DNA from 4 places in the Salinibacillus aidingensis genome. Region 2 is predicted to be linked to each of the others. Evidence: riboswitches for the same ligand, from Rfam matches in the RefSeq annotation. Region 2 holds a riboswitch; each other region holds the start of a gene.

Region 1 (3,207 bases), 320 kb from region 2:
CGGTAGGAGGAAAAGTGGTTGAGATTAATGAGGATTTGGATGATAGTCCGGAATTTGTTAATGAATCTCCATACGAAAAAGCATGGATGATCGTTATTGAACCGGACGGAGAGCCAAAGTTAGACCAATTAATGTCAGCAGAAGCGTATGAAAAAATGGTCAACGAAGAAGAATAATATGTGGCTTAAAGAGACAGGCAGTGTGCACACGCTGCCTTTTTATTACGCATTAACCGTCCGTAATCCCGTACTTCAAATCTTAAGGGTAACCTAACAAGACAAAGTGGGGGATAAGCGGCCAGTAAATGCCTTATAATTTTCCTATCTATAAGATTAATAATTACATATAATGTTGTGGTGATTGTTATGATCGAGGTAGAGAAAGTCATCATTGTCGAAGGGCGTTCCGATTATAAAAAAGTGAAAGAAATAATCAACGAGCCTCTGCAGATTCTTTACACAAATGGTACGATAAGTATGGATCGGTTGGAAGCTCTTGTAGACGAACACTTCCTGAATGACAAGGAAGTTTATATTTTAGTGGATGCAGATGATCCTGGACATAAGCTCAGAAATCAACTTAGACAAGAGCTCCCCCATGCTATTCATTTATATGTAGATCGTTCTTTTCGGGAAGTAGAAACAACCCCGAATCATGAATTAGCCTCTGTCTTAGCATCCGCAAATCTTAAAGTACACACGGATTTTCTAAAGGGGTATGGTTATCATGCAGGAAATTAACGAAAAAGACTTGCCCATTATTCTGGAAAGTCAATATAAGCAATTTATTTTTCTATACACACCTTTTTGCGGGACGTGTAAAGTGGCGGGGAAAATGCTGGAGACGCTGGAGAATATAGAAAATCTCCCAGACTTTCATACGATGAATGCCTCGCTGTTCCCTGGTTTTATGCAGAACTATCAAATTGAAAGTGTTCCATGTCTGGCTATTATACAGGAAGGACAGATTTTAGATAAAACCTATGCATTCCATTCTGTCCCATTTATGTATGAGAAACTGCTTAAGTATACAGCTGACAAAGAATGACAGCATATGTCAGATTTCCCGGGAAATAAATACGTGAAAAAACAAAAGATATTCAGCGAAAACTGTTGACTGGTTCTAACAGACTATGCTAATATATCAATTATTCAATAAAAATATGAATCTCGTCTTATCAAGAGAGGTGGAGGGACTGGCCCTGTGAAGCCCGGCAACCTTCAAATCATTCTTTGTCTATGATTTGAAACGGTGCCAAATCCTTCAAAGTTAGAGCGCTGGCTTTGATAGATAAGAAGAGAGATAATCGGTTTGTGTTTATCCCTCTTCTTATGGAAGAGGGATTTTTAATTGAATAAGTGAATAGATCTCTTATCACGAGTGGCGGAGGGACTGGCCTGATGAAGCCCGGCAACCATCAGACAAAAATGTTTTGTTTGAGAAGGTGCCAATTCCTGCAAAGCGTATAGCTTTGACAGATAAGAGAACAGAAGATAATCCAGGCTTTTCTGTTCTCTTGTGAACGGAAAAGCTTTTTAATAATTGTTTAGGAAATTATAAAATAGGCAAATTGTGGATAAGAAAAACAAATGAGGCCACGTCCGGCTCCGGCGCCCAGCGACTAGCGAGACTTCCTTCACCTCCGTCCGATAAGTCAACATTGACTTACAAGGTTCGTCGTGTTTCCTTTATCTCCTACGGCTCAGTCCAGTCCGTACGTCGCTAAACGGGCGCTTCCGCCTTTGTTCTAATCAAAACGCAATCATGAAGAGGGTGAGTAAAAGTGATTTCCATTAAAAACCTTTCAAAAATATATAAAAGTAAAAACCGGGATGATGTAACGGCCGTTGATAACATAGACCTTTCGATAAATCAGGGAGAAATCTTTGGAGTTATCGGCTATAGTGGTGCCGGTAAAAGTACATTTATTCGTCTGCTTAACCGTTTGGAAGAGCCGACAGACGGCAAAATCATCATGAATGAAAAGGACATGACGAATTTAAGTAATAAAGAATTACGTAATGAAAGACAAAAAATTGGAATGATTTTTCAGCATTTCAATCTCCTGTGGTCCAGAACTGTATTTGACAATATCGCCTTTCCACTTGAAATTGCCGGGATACCAAAGGAACAACGGAAAAGCAAGGTTCAGGAGCTGATTGAGCTTGTTGGTCTTGCAGGCAGAGAAGATTACTACCCTTCACAGTTAAGTGGAGGGCAAAAGCAAAGAGTGGGAATTGCAAGAGCCCTTGCCAATGATCCGAAAGTTCTTTTGTGTGACGAAGCAACTTCTGCGCTGGATCCGCAAACAACCGATGATATTTTGGATCTGCTGGTGAGCATTAATCAAAAGCTTGGGCTTACCATTATTGTCATCACACACGAAATGCATGTCATTAAAAAGATTTGTCAGCAGGTTGCCGTTATGGATAATGGGAAAGTCATCGAGCAGGGTGAGGTTCTGGAGGTCTTTATGCATCCGAAAGAGAAAACGACTCGCCGTTTTGTACAGCAGGTGATGGGCGAACAGGTGGAGCAGAGCCCCATTCATTATTTCGTGAAGAATTATGAATCTGGCAAGGTTCTCCGGCTTCACTTTGTTGGTGAAACAGCAAATCAGGCTATAATCAGTAAACTTGTAAAAAGGTTTAATGTTGAAATCAATATTTTACAGGGGAACATTACGCAGACTAAAGATGGAGCCTATGGTACTTTGTATGTCCATATGGATGGTCCAGAAGAAGTAGTGAATGAAGCTATTAAATATATACAGCAAACCTCGGTAGAACTGGAGGTAGAAGAGAATGCTTAGAGAATTGTTTCCGAACGTTGTTATGGAAGATTTGAAAGTCGCGACAAATCAAACACTTTATATGACAGGGATATCAGTCCTTGGAACATTGATTCTCGGAATTTTACTTGGATTATTACTGTTTTTGACGGATCGCCAGGGCATACTTAACAGGAGTTTGAATTTTATTACAGCTACTATTGTGAATGTCTTTCGTGCGATACCGTTTATTATATTGATCCTCCTCTTATTCCCTTTTACAGATTGGCTGATGGGAACAATTAGAGGACCAAAGGCAGCTTTACCAGCTCTTATCATTGGGGCTGCACCATTTTATGCAAGGCTTGTGGAAATTGCACTGAAGGAGGTGGATAAGGGGGTAATTGAAGCAGCCAGAGCAATGGGAGCAAAAACGA
Region 2 (3,207 bases):
GCCGTGAACATTTTGCACAGAGGATTGCCTCAGCTTTCGACAGCATAGTGAATAGACTGGAAGATTCATAGATTAGAGAAGGGGAAGTGTGCGAGGCTATAGCTTCAAACGAATATCAAACCAAAAACCATCGGGTGACAGGAACATCCGATGGTTTTTTTGTTTTAGCCCTTTTCCATATGATTCATGTCTGTTTTTGGTGGGATTTGCAGTACCTTGCAGTCTCCTTATTGATGATTACTATTTTATAGGGAATCGCCCAGCCTTCCGATTCGAATGGCTGCCTCTTCTAATCGTTCTGCATCTGCTAATAATCCGAGGCGTATGTATCCTTCGCCATAGTACCCAAAGCCAACACCAGGTGCAGCGACTACATGTGCTTTTTCGAGAAGTAAATCCGCGTACGTTTCAGAGCTGTAGCCTGCTGGTACACGCATCCATACGAAAAAGGTTCCACGTGGTGCTTCCACCTCGATATCCATTTCCAGCAGTTTTTTAATGAAACGATTGCGTCTTTCCTGATAGGTTTGCACAAGTTCACGTACGGGCTGCTGATCACCGGATAAGGCTTCGGCAGCTGCGTGTTGGATGCCACCGAATAAGCTCATGAACATGTGGTCCTGCAGTAATTGGATGCTTTGAATCACAGATGGGTTTCCCACTGCAAAGGCTACCCGCCAGCCTGCCATGTTATAGGTTTTGGACAGTGTATAGATTTCAACTCCCACTTCTTTTGCACCTTCTGACTGGAGGAAGCTTTGTGGTTTTTCCCCATCAAAACCGATGGCTCCATATGCAAAGTCATGAACGACACAAATGTTATGTTTTTTCGCTACAGCAACGGTTTCATCAAAGAATTCTTTTGTTGCAGTCGCTGTCGTGGGATTATTAGGGTAATTTAAAAACATGACTTTCGCCTGATCTTTTAAATCTTCTGGAATAGCCGTATAGTCCGGCAGAAAGTTATTTTTCTCCAATAGAGGCATAAAAATAGATTCAGCATTTGCAAGAGCAATCCCGGACATATAATCGGGATAACCGGGATCCGGCATAAGGGCAATATCACCTGGATTTAATAAGCAAGGACTAATTTCTGCCAGTCCGGCTTTGGCCCCAAAAAGGATGGCTACTTCTTTATTTGCATCGATTTCTACTCCATATTCCCGTTTATAGAATGTGGCAACCGCGTCCTTTAAAAGGTCATATCCCTGGAATGGGGAATATTGATGGGTCAATGGATCTTCCGCCGCATGCTGCAATGCTTTAATGATATGAGGTGGCGTCGGTAAATCCGGGTTTCCCTGGCCTAAATTAATAATATCGTGCCCTTGCTGTTGCTTTTCTTTTACCTTTTTCACTAGTCCTTCAAAGAACTGTGCAGGTAGTCTCTGTAGCATTTCTGACTGTGGAAAGGTTCTCAAACTTCTCATCTCCTAAGACGTATCGAATAGAATTATTTTACTAATCATATCTATTTGACTATTTTTTGTAAAGTCAAAATTGACAAAAGGTTTTGCCATTTAATTGACAGGAGGTGTACCAAGTGGGATAATGATTGATAATTTCATATATTTTTAACTCTTATAAAGAGAAGGTGGAGGGACTGGCCCGATGAAACCCGGCAACCGGTACATCATTGTACACGGTGCTAAATCCTTCAACATTAGTTGGGAGATAAGAGGAAATGTGTTGCGGACGCTCTTCCTCTGACTGGAAGAGCTTTTTTTATGGGGGGATAAACAATGAAATCACTACAAGTGCGAGGGGCACCGAATTTTTATCAATGTGAAGAAGGAATCCTTCAGCAATTGCCGGTGAAACTATCCGAGCAAAAGCTAGAAAATCCTGCCATTATTCATGGTGAAAAATCCTGGGAGGCGGCTAAAGACTATATATCTTTAGATAACGCCGTCGTTCATGTTCCATACAAAGGGGATTGTACTCATGAAGAAGTGGCAAGAGTTGCTGATAAATTAAGAAATAACGAGGCAGATGCAGTGATTGGTGTTGGCGGAGGGAAAGTACTCGATTTAGCTAAAGCAGCAGGAGATGAGTTGGATCTCCTGTTATTTTGATTCCGACCCTGGCTTCCAATTGCTCACCCTGGACCCCGCTAAGTGTATTTTATGACGGGGCTGGAAACTTTCTGCATTATATCGTTTTTTCGAAAACCGCCCATATGGTACTGATAGAGCCGCGTATTATTGCTGATTCACCAGTAGAATACCTGCGGGCCGGAATAGGAGATACGATTGCGAAATGGTATGAAGCCGTTGCATTAACGGATGAAATAAAGCAAAAACCGTTATCATTGGATATAGCCCTTCATGCTGCCCGGCTTTGTCGGGATGTGTTGCTGGATAAGGGAACAGAAGCCATTGAAAGTGTCCGGAATCATCAAGTCACACCTGCTTTAGTTAAAGTAGCGGAAACCATTATGATGGCAGGAGGAATGGTTGGTGGTTACGGTGATGAATACGGAAGAATTGCCGGAGCACACGCGATTCACAATGGGTTAACGACCATTCCGGAAACCCATAAATTTCTCCATGGGGATAAGGTCGCTTACGGCATTTTGGTTCAATTAGCCTTGGAAAATAAATATGATGAAGTGACAAAACTCTTACCCTATTATAAAGAATTAAACCTGCCAACCACACTTGCAGAACTGGGAATTCAGGAACATGTAAAGGAAGCCATTGATGCCTTGTCTGAAAAAGCCACCATTCCCGAAGAATCCATCCACCTAATGAGCGTGTCGACAACAAAGGATGATGTCATTCATAGTATTCAACGATTAGAAGAGTATGTGGTTAATCATATAACGCCTGGTTCACCATGAATGAACGATCTGTAGACCTCACTGAATGATAAAAACAATGATGGTAGAGCGAATAGCTGATAAAGTCCTGATAAGTTTCGCGAACATTCAGTGGGGGAGCCCCACTGAATGAAATCTCACTTTATAGGAGGAGGGACTCTGTTGACTTTGAACGTTGCTTTGCTTCAAATGGATATTGAATATGGAAACCCGTGGGGAAACTATGAAAAAGTGAAAACAAACATAGAACAGGCGGCAAAATCCGGGGTCGATGTGGTGGTACTTCCCGAATTGTGGACGACTGGATATGATTTGTCGCGCCTCGATGACATTGCCGATATCGAGGGTGGGGAAAGTCTCAACTTTTTCGCAGAACTGGCAAAGGC
Region 3 (3,207 bases), 1.5 Mb from region 2:
GAGGAAAATGGGCTGCTCGGCTCGCAGGAGTATGTAGAAGCCATGTCTGAAGAGGAGATTTCCAATACAGTTGCGATGTTCCAGCTGGATATGGTAGGCAGTGCAGACGCCGGGGATCTTGTGATGTTTACGGCTGATGGTGAACAGAACGTCGTTACCGATTTAGGTGCCGCTGCCGGATCCAGAGTCAGTGAAACCGTACCGTATAGTGAATTAGGGCGCAGTGATCATGTCGCCTTCCATGAGGCAGGAATTCCGGCTGCATTATTCATCCACACACCGCTTGAGCCGTGGTACCATACGGACGAAGATCTTATTCAGTACATCAGTAAGGAAAAATTGAAGGATGTAGGAAATATTGTCGGCGCAGCGGTTTATCAAATTGCACGGAAGGATACACCGGCACTTGAACGGGCCAATGTTGCACCTGAGCCTGTTGAGTATGATTATGAACCGCCGCAGTTGTAAACAGAGAACAGCACCGCAGCCTCTGCGGTGCTGTTTTGTCATTTATCATCTGAATGATTTCTCTTTTCTTCTTTGGCCACTTCCTCCGTATAAGGATCGATTTCATAAGGCTTTAAATCCCCGAATACACTCATGGTATCTTCTTCATCCAGGTTTTCCTCATATTCTTCATGCCTTGGGCTGGGATAGACAGTGACGTTTCGGCCTTCGATATCATTTCCGGCGAAGTTTTCATAATCCTCTACATAACCGACACGATCATCGGATTCAATGTAGGTTTCATTATAATGGTCGGGAGATACGGCAAAATCTGAAGGAGAATTGGAGGTTCCCCACTGTGCAACCTCCTGCCAGGAGTCTTCTGCATCAAACGCCTCGGTGTCTGTATCATCATATTCAAACTTCCCAAATGGGGGCAGAAGCACGCCTTCCTCCACAGGACGCTGTGTGGAAGAAACCTGATCAGGGGAGTGTTCCACACAATAGGTGGTGGTCGGGAGGGCTTCCAGGCGCTCCAGCGGGATTTCCTTTCCACATACCTGGCAGGTTCCATATGTGCCTTCATCGATAGCCTTTAACGCATGTTCAATATTTTTTAATTCATCCTCAGCATGGTCATTCAGGGCAATATCTTTTTCACGTTCATATAATGCCGACCCTTCATCAGCAGGATGATTGTCATAGCTGGACAATTCTCCCATGGATTGATGATAATGGCCATTTTCTATATCAAAATGATCATTTTCTTTTAACCGCTTTTCAATATCCTCTTTGGCCTTCTGCAGCTGTGAACGGAAGGTGGACATTTGCTCATTTGTCAGCATGATCATAACTCCTTCCTGAAACAATCTTATATGACTATTGTCTGTTGAATTTAAGGAAAAAATAAAGGTAAATCTAAGAGGAACTACTAAATGATGGAATGAAAAATTTTTATAAAAAATTCAGAAAAACAATTGACAGAAGATTTATTCTTCTCTATACTCTTTATTAACATTTCATTTCGCACAGGCGAAGGAAATTAAAAAAGTGAGACGAATCATCAAGCGTTTCGCCGGAAGAACAATAAAAGATCTCTTATCCAGAGTGGCGGAGGGAAAGGCCCTGTGAAGCCCGGCAACCTTCAAGTGACGACTTGAAAAGGTGCTAAGTCCTGCAGATCTGACAAACGGATCTGAAAGATAAGAGGAGGAATTGGAACTTACAACCCTCTTCTTATTGAAGAGGGTTTTTCATTTTCCCTCTTATCCCTTATTTGAGCACTTTAACGCTCTGGACATTCAAATCATGCGTTAAAACGGAGTAAGGAAGAGATTTTTTACAAAAACTATTAAAGGAGTGGTAAAATGAGTCAGGAAAAATTTGGATTGGAAACATTACATTTACATGGAGGTCAGGAGCCGGATCCAACAACAGGTTCCCGCGCAGTTCCGATTTATCAAACGACCTCATACGCATTTCGTGATACAGAACATGCCCAGAACTTATTTGGTCTTAAAGAAGAAGGAAATATTTATTCCCGAATTATGAACCCAACCGTTGATGTTTTTGAAAAACGAATCGCGCTTTTAGAGGGTGGAACCAATGCGGTTGGATTATCATCAGGGATGGCAGCTATTTCCTTATCCATTTTTAATCTTGCCAGAGCTGGAGATGAAATTGTTGCTGCCACGGACCTATATGGGGGAACCTATAACCTGTTTAACCATACCTTGCCGAAATACGGAATCAATGTAAAATTTGTGGACCCTAAAGATCCGGAAAACTTCAGAGAGGCCATTACAGACAAAACCAAAGCCGTATTTGCTGAGACAATCGGAAATCCAAGTCTTCATATTTTAGACATTGAAGCAGTAGCCGCTATTGCTCATGAAAACGGAATTCCATTACTTATTGATAACACATTTGCCACTCCTTATTCCTGCCGGCCTATTGAATACGGAGCAGATGTCGTTATTCATTCCGCTACAAAATGGATTGGGGGCCACGGAACGGTCATTGCCGGAGTTGTTGTAGATGGCGGAAGCTTTGACTGGAACAATGACAAATTCCCTGATTTTACAGAGCCTGATCCAAGCTATCATAATCTCGTATTTTCAGAGCTCGGGGAAGCAGCCTTTGGTACGAAGCTTCGTGTACAGCTTCTTCGTGACTTTGGACCATGCTTAAGTCCGCAAAGTGCATTCCAATTGCTGCAAGGTTTGGAAACCCTGCATCTCCGTGTTCCTAAACATAATGAAAATGCTCTGGAAATCGCGAAATTCCTGGAAAACCATGAGAACATAGAGTGGGTGGCTCACCCGGGGCTGAGCAGTCATCCTTCCCATGCACTGGCAGAAAAATATTTTGATCAGGGAGCAGGATCGATTGTCGTCTTTGGAATTAAAGGGGACCGTGAGGATGGACGTAAAGTTGTTGACAATGTCCAGCTATTTTCACACCTGGCAAATGTGGGCGATGCAAAATCCTTAATCATTCATCCAGCCTCAACGACACATCAGCAGCTAAATGAAGAAGAGTTAAAGCAGGCAGGCGTGACAGAGGAATTTATCCGTCTTTCCGTCGGCTTAGAGTCAACAAAAGACCTCATTCATGATTTAGATCAGGCCATCAAAGCAGCCGTCAAAGAGCCAGTATAATTTATCAAAGAAAAAATGACATTTATCAGTCAAACGTAAGTAGGGTGACTCCGGAATCAGGAGTCACCCATTTTTTATGCAAACAAATAAAAATTCAGGT
Region 4 (3,207 bases), 1.6 Mb from region 2:
ATGCAGCAGACCTCTGTCAGGGCTCTGGTTGATCAGCCATGGCCGTATTTATCCATTCGCTCTATAAATCCGCCCGATGGACTTCGCCTCTGTACCGGGTGGACCGGAAAAGCGGCTTCAACAGGGCCGATGATCAAACAGCTGAAGCATGGACAGCAGGAACATCGAAACATTTACCATACCTTCGTGGAAGAAAGCCATGAGGCGGTAAAAGGACTGGTCAGAGGTTTTGACGAAAATGACCTTCCATTGTCCTTACAGAGTTTAAAGAAAAATCGCGCCATCCTTGTAAAATTAGGAAAAGAAGTGGGTATGCTAATAGAAACACCAATATTGGCAAGTTTATCCGAGTTAGCGGAGCAAATAGGAGGAAGTGGTAAATCCTCTGGTGCAGGTGGCGGAGATTGTGGCATCGCGTTTGTTCGCTCACAGCGTCAGGTTGAAGAGTTATGGGAAGCCTGGAGAGAAGCAGGGATTGAACCTTTAAATCTGGATGTTGACCACGATGGAAGCACCTGGCACGAGTAAGCCGATTTACCTCTCTTGCTGGTGAAACCGACTTTTTCTGCAAGGAGGAAGCGACATGGATAACATTGAGGTCAGGATTACCCGTCAGGATCATCCTGAGTCAGAGCCCTATGAAGAAACGTTTTCCATTCCTTATCGATCCAATATGAACATTATTTCTGTTCTGATGGAAATCCGGCAAAATCCGGTGACAAAGGATGGGAAGCAAACCACTCCTGTGCAATGGGATATGAATTGTTTAGAGGAGGTTTGCGGGGCCTGCTCCATGCTGATTAATGGCAAGCCCAGACAGGCCTGTTCAACATTGGTTGACCAGCTGGAGCAGCCGATTACCCTTGCCCCAATGACTACCTTTCCGGTTATAAGGGATTTATTTATCGACCGTGGGAAAATGTTTGATGCGTTAAAGCGTGTAAAGGCATGGATTCCGATTGATGGAACCTATGACATTGGTCCGGGTCCACGCATGAATGAAAATACCCGACAATGGGCCTATGAGTTATCCAAATGCTTCACGTGTGGGGTTTGTCTTGAAGCCTGTCCAAACGTGAACGAAAAAACTGACTTTTTAGGACCTTTCGTATTTGCACAGATTCGTCTGAAAAATGTACATCCCACAGGCGAAATGAATAAAGAAGAGCGTTTGGAAGCCTTTATGGGAGAAGGTGGACTTGAAGAATGCGGAAACTCGCAAAATTGTGTTCAATCCTGTCCTAAAGGAATTCCACTGACTACATCCATTGCAGCCATCAACAGAGAAGCTACGGTGCAGTCGTTTAAAAGCTTTTTTGGGTAAGCGGCTGTCTCCTGATTTCTAATGATATTAAAAAGAAATGGGGTAAAATTTTCACTCCTTTTAGGGAAGTAATCCAATTGGTATGGTTGACATTTTTTCTTTTATGATTTATGATTTTTCTAACAATTTTATATAGGAATCTTATCCAGAGAGGTGGAGGGAAATGGCCCTTGGAAGCCTCGGCAGCAGGTTCTTTTTTGAAAGAATACTGTGCCAAATCCATCAAGTCAGTGTGCTTGAAAGATAAGAGGACGAGTCGATTACAGTGGTTTCAACTCTCTTCTTATTGGAAGAGAGTTTTTTCTTATCCAGCAAATCATAAAAAAAGCTATTTGTGGATTAGAAAACAAGAGAGGCCACGTCCGGCTCCAGCGCCCAGCGACTAGCGTGACTTCCTTCACCTCCGTCCGATAAGTCAACATCGACTCACGCTGTTCGTCGTGTTTCCTTTATCTCCTACGGTTCAGTTCAGTCCGTACGTCGCTAAACGGGCGCTTCCGCCTTTGATTTTTTACATAACAACACAACAGGGAGTGGAGAACATGAAATATGGATTCTGGTTACCGATTTTTGGAGGCTGGCTTCGAAATGTAAAGGATGAACAGATGCCGCCTACCTATGATTATGCAAAAGAAGTGATTCAGTCAGCAGAGAAGTGGGGATATGATACAACCTTAATCGCTGAGTTATATTTAAATGATATTAAAGGAATTGAGCACGATTCACTGGAAGCCTGGACGACAGCTGCGGCATTGGCTGCTGTGACGGAAAAAATCGAAATTATGACGGCTGTCCGGCCAGGGTTTCATCATCCGGCAGTGACCGCAAAACAGGCGGCCAATATTGATCACATCAGTAAGGGGCGTTTTACGTTAAATATCGTGTCCGGCTGGTGGGAAGGGGAGTCCAGACAATACGGCGGGGCTTTCACGAGACACGATGAACGCTATGACCGGACAACTGAATTTCTTGATATTCTTAAAGGAATGTGGACGGAAGATTCGTTTTCCTATAATGGGGACTTCTATCAGGTAGAGGATGCGAAACTGGCCCCTAAACCTGTGCAAAAGCCGAACCCTGTCCTTTATGCAGGGGGAGAGAGTGAAAAAGGCAAGCAGGTGATTTCCTCAGCCTGCGATGCGTATGTCATGCATGGAGGAACGGTAGATGAGGTCGCCAGTAAAATTCAGGATATGAAAAATCGCAGAACAGCAGCAGGGAAGGAGCCCTTGCAATCATTTGGGATGGCAGCATATGTCATTTGCCGGGATACTGAAGAAGAGGCACTGAAGGAACTGGAACGGATTACGACCGTTGAGGATATGAGCGGATATGCAGGCTTTAAAGATTTCACTTCCAAATCCGAGCTTGAGCAAAGGATTCAGTTGCAGGATTATTCGGTTTCCAATCGTGGGTTACGGCCTAATCTTGTCGGAACTCCTGATCAGATTGCCGAGAGAATTTTAGAATACGAGCAAGCCGGAGTAGACTTACTGTTATTACAGTGTTCACCGCAATTAGAGGAACTGAAGCGATTTTCCAATCAGGTTATGCCACTGGTAGAAGAATTACGGGCAAAGGTTCAAAACTAATCTTAAGGAGTGTTTAGATGAGTAAGGTGTATGTCATCCATGAAAATGAAGAATGGACGGAGCATTTATTTAAGAGATTGGAAGAGTTGGAGATTCCCTATGAAGACTGGCTGCTTGATCACGGGTCCATTGATTTGACCGAGGAACCCCCTGAGGGCATCTTTTATAACCGGATGAGTGCTTCCTCGCATACGAGAGGAAATCGTTATTCACCTGAACTGGCCAGCGCGGTGATAGGATGGCTTGAAGCCTATGGACGCACGGTCATAAATGGGAGTCGTGCCTTACAAT

Evidence for each region. Region 2 has a riboswitch for S-adenosylmethionine ahead of ACZ5OK_RS14820 (iron-containing alcohol dehydrogenase). Riboswitches for the same ligand answer to the same signal wherever they lie in the genome.
Region 1: another riboswitch for S-adenosylmethionine. It lies ahead of ACZ5OK_RS13385 (methionine ABC transporter ATP-binding protein); the one in region 2 lies ahead of ACZ5OK_RS14820 (iron-containing alcohol dehydrogenase).
Region 3: another riboswitch for S-adenosylmethionine. It lies ahead of ACZ5OK_RS07185 (O-acetylhomoserine aminocarboxypropyltransferase/cysteine synthase family protein); the one in region 2 lies ahead of ACZ5OK_RS14820 (iron-containing alcohol dehydrogenase).
Region 4: another riboswitch for S-adenosylmethionine. It lies ahead of ACZ5OK_RS06555 (LLM class flavin-dependent oxidoreductase); the one in region 2 lies ahead of ACZ5OK_RS14820 (iron-containing alcohol dehydrogenase).

Annotation. Positions count from the first base shown of each region.
Region 1 is NZ_AP043759.1:2,509,117-2,512,323, reverse strand. Features, by position in the region: gene gcvH (glycine cleavage system protein GcvH) at 1-176, shown strand, start outside; gene ACZ5OK_RS13395 (toprim domain-containing protein) at 366-740, shown strand; gene ACZ5OK_RS13390 (thioredoxin family protein) at 727-1,047, shown strand; SAM riboswitch class I at 1,172-1,297, shown strand; SAM riboswitch class I at 1,369-1,485, shown strand; gene ACZ5OK_RS13385 (methionine ABC transporter ATP-binding protein) at 1,784-2,812, shown strand; gene ACZ5OK_RS13380 (methionine ABC transporter permease) at 2,805-3,207, shown strand, end outside.
Region 2 is NZ_AP043759.1:2,825,932-2,829,138, reverse strand. Features, by position in the region: gene ACZ5OK_RS14825 (pyridoxal phosphate-dependent aminotransferase) at 246-1,421, opposite strand; SAM riboswitch class I at 1,579-1,681, shown strand; gene ACZ5OK_RS14820 (iron-containing alcohol dehydrogenase) at 1,743-2,075, shown strand; gene ACZ5OK_RS14815 (iron-containing alcohol dehydrogenase family protein) at 2,072-2,842, shown strand; gene ACZ5OK_RS14810 (carbon-nitrogen family hydrolase) at 2,984-3,207, shown strand, end outside.
Region 3 is NZ_AP043759.1:1,314,956-1,318,162, forward strand. Features, by position in the region: gene ACZ5OK_RS07175 (M20/M25/M40 family metallo-hydrolase) at 1-468, shown strand, start outside; gene ACZ5OK_RS07180 (yteA family sporulation protein) at 507-1,292, opposite strand; SAM riboswitch class I at 1,543-1,656, shown strand; gene ACZ5OK_RS07185 (O-acetylhomoserine aminocarboxypropyltransferase/cysteine synthase family protein) at 1,815-3,107, shown strand.
Region 4 is NZ_AP043759.1:1,197,125-1,200,331, forward strand. Features, by position in the region: gene ACZ5OK_RS06545 (phosphomevalonate kinase) at 1-528, shown strand, start outside; gene sdhB (succinate dehydrogenase iron-sulfur subunit) at 584-1,324, shown strand; SAM riboswitch class I at 1,463-1,574, shown strand; gene ACZ5OK_RS06555 (LLM class flavin-dependent oxidoreductase) at 1,867-2,916, shown strand; gene ACZ5OK_RS06560 (ATP-grasp domain-containing protein) at 2,934-3,207, shown strand, end outside.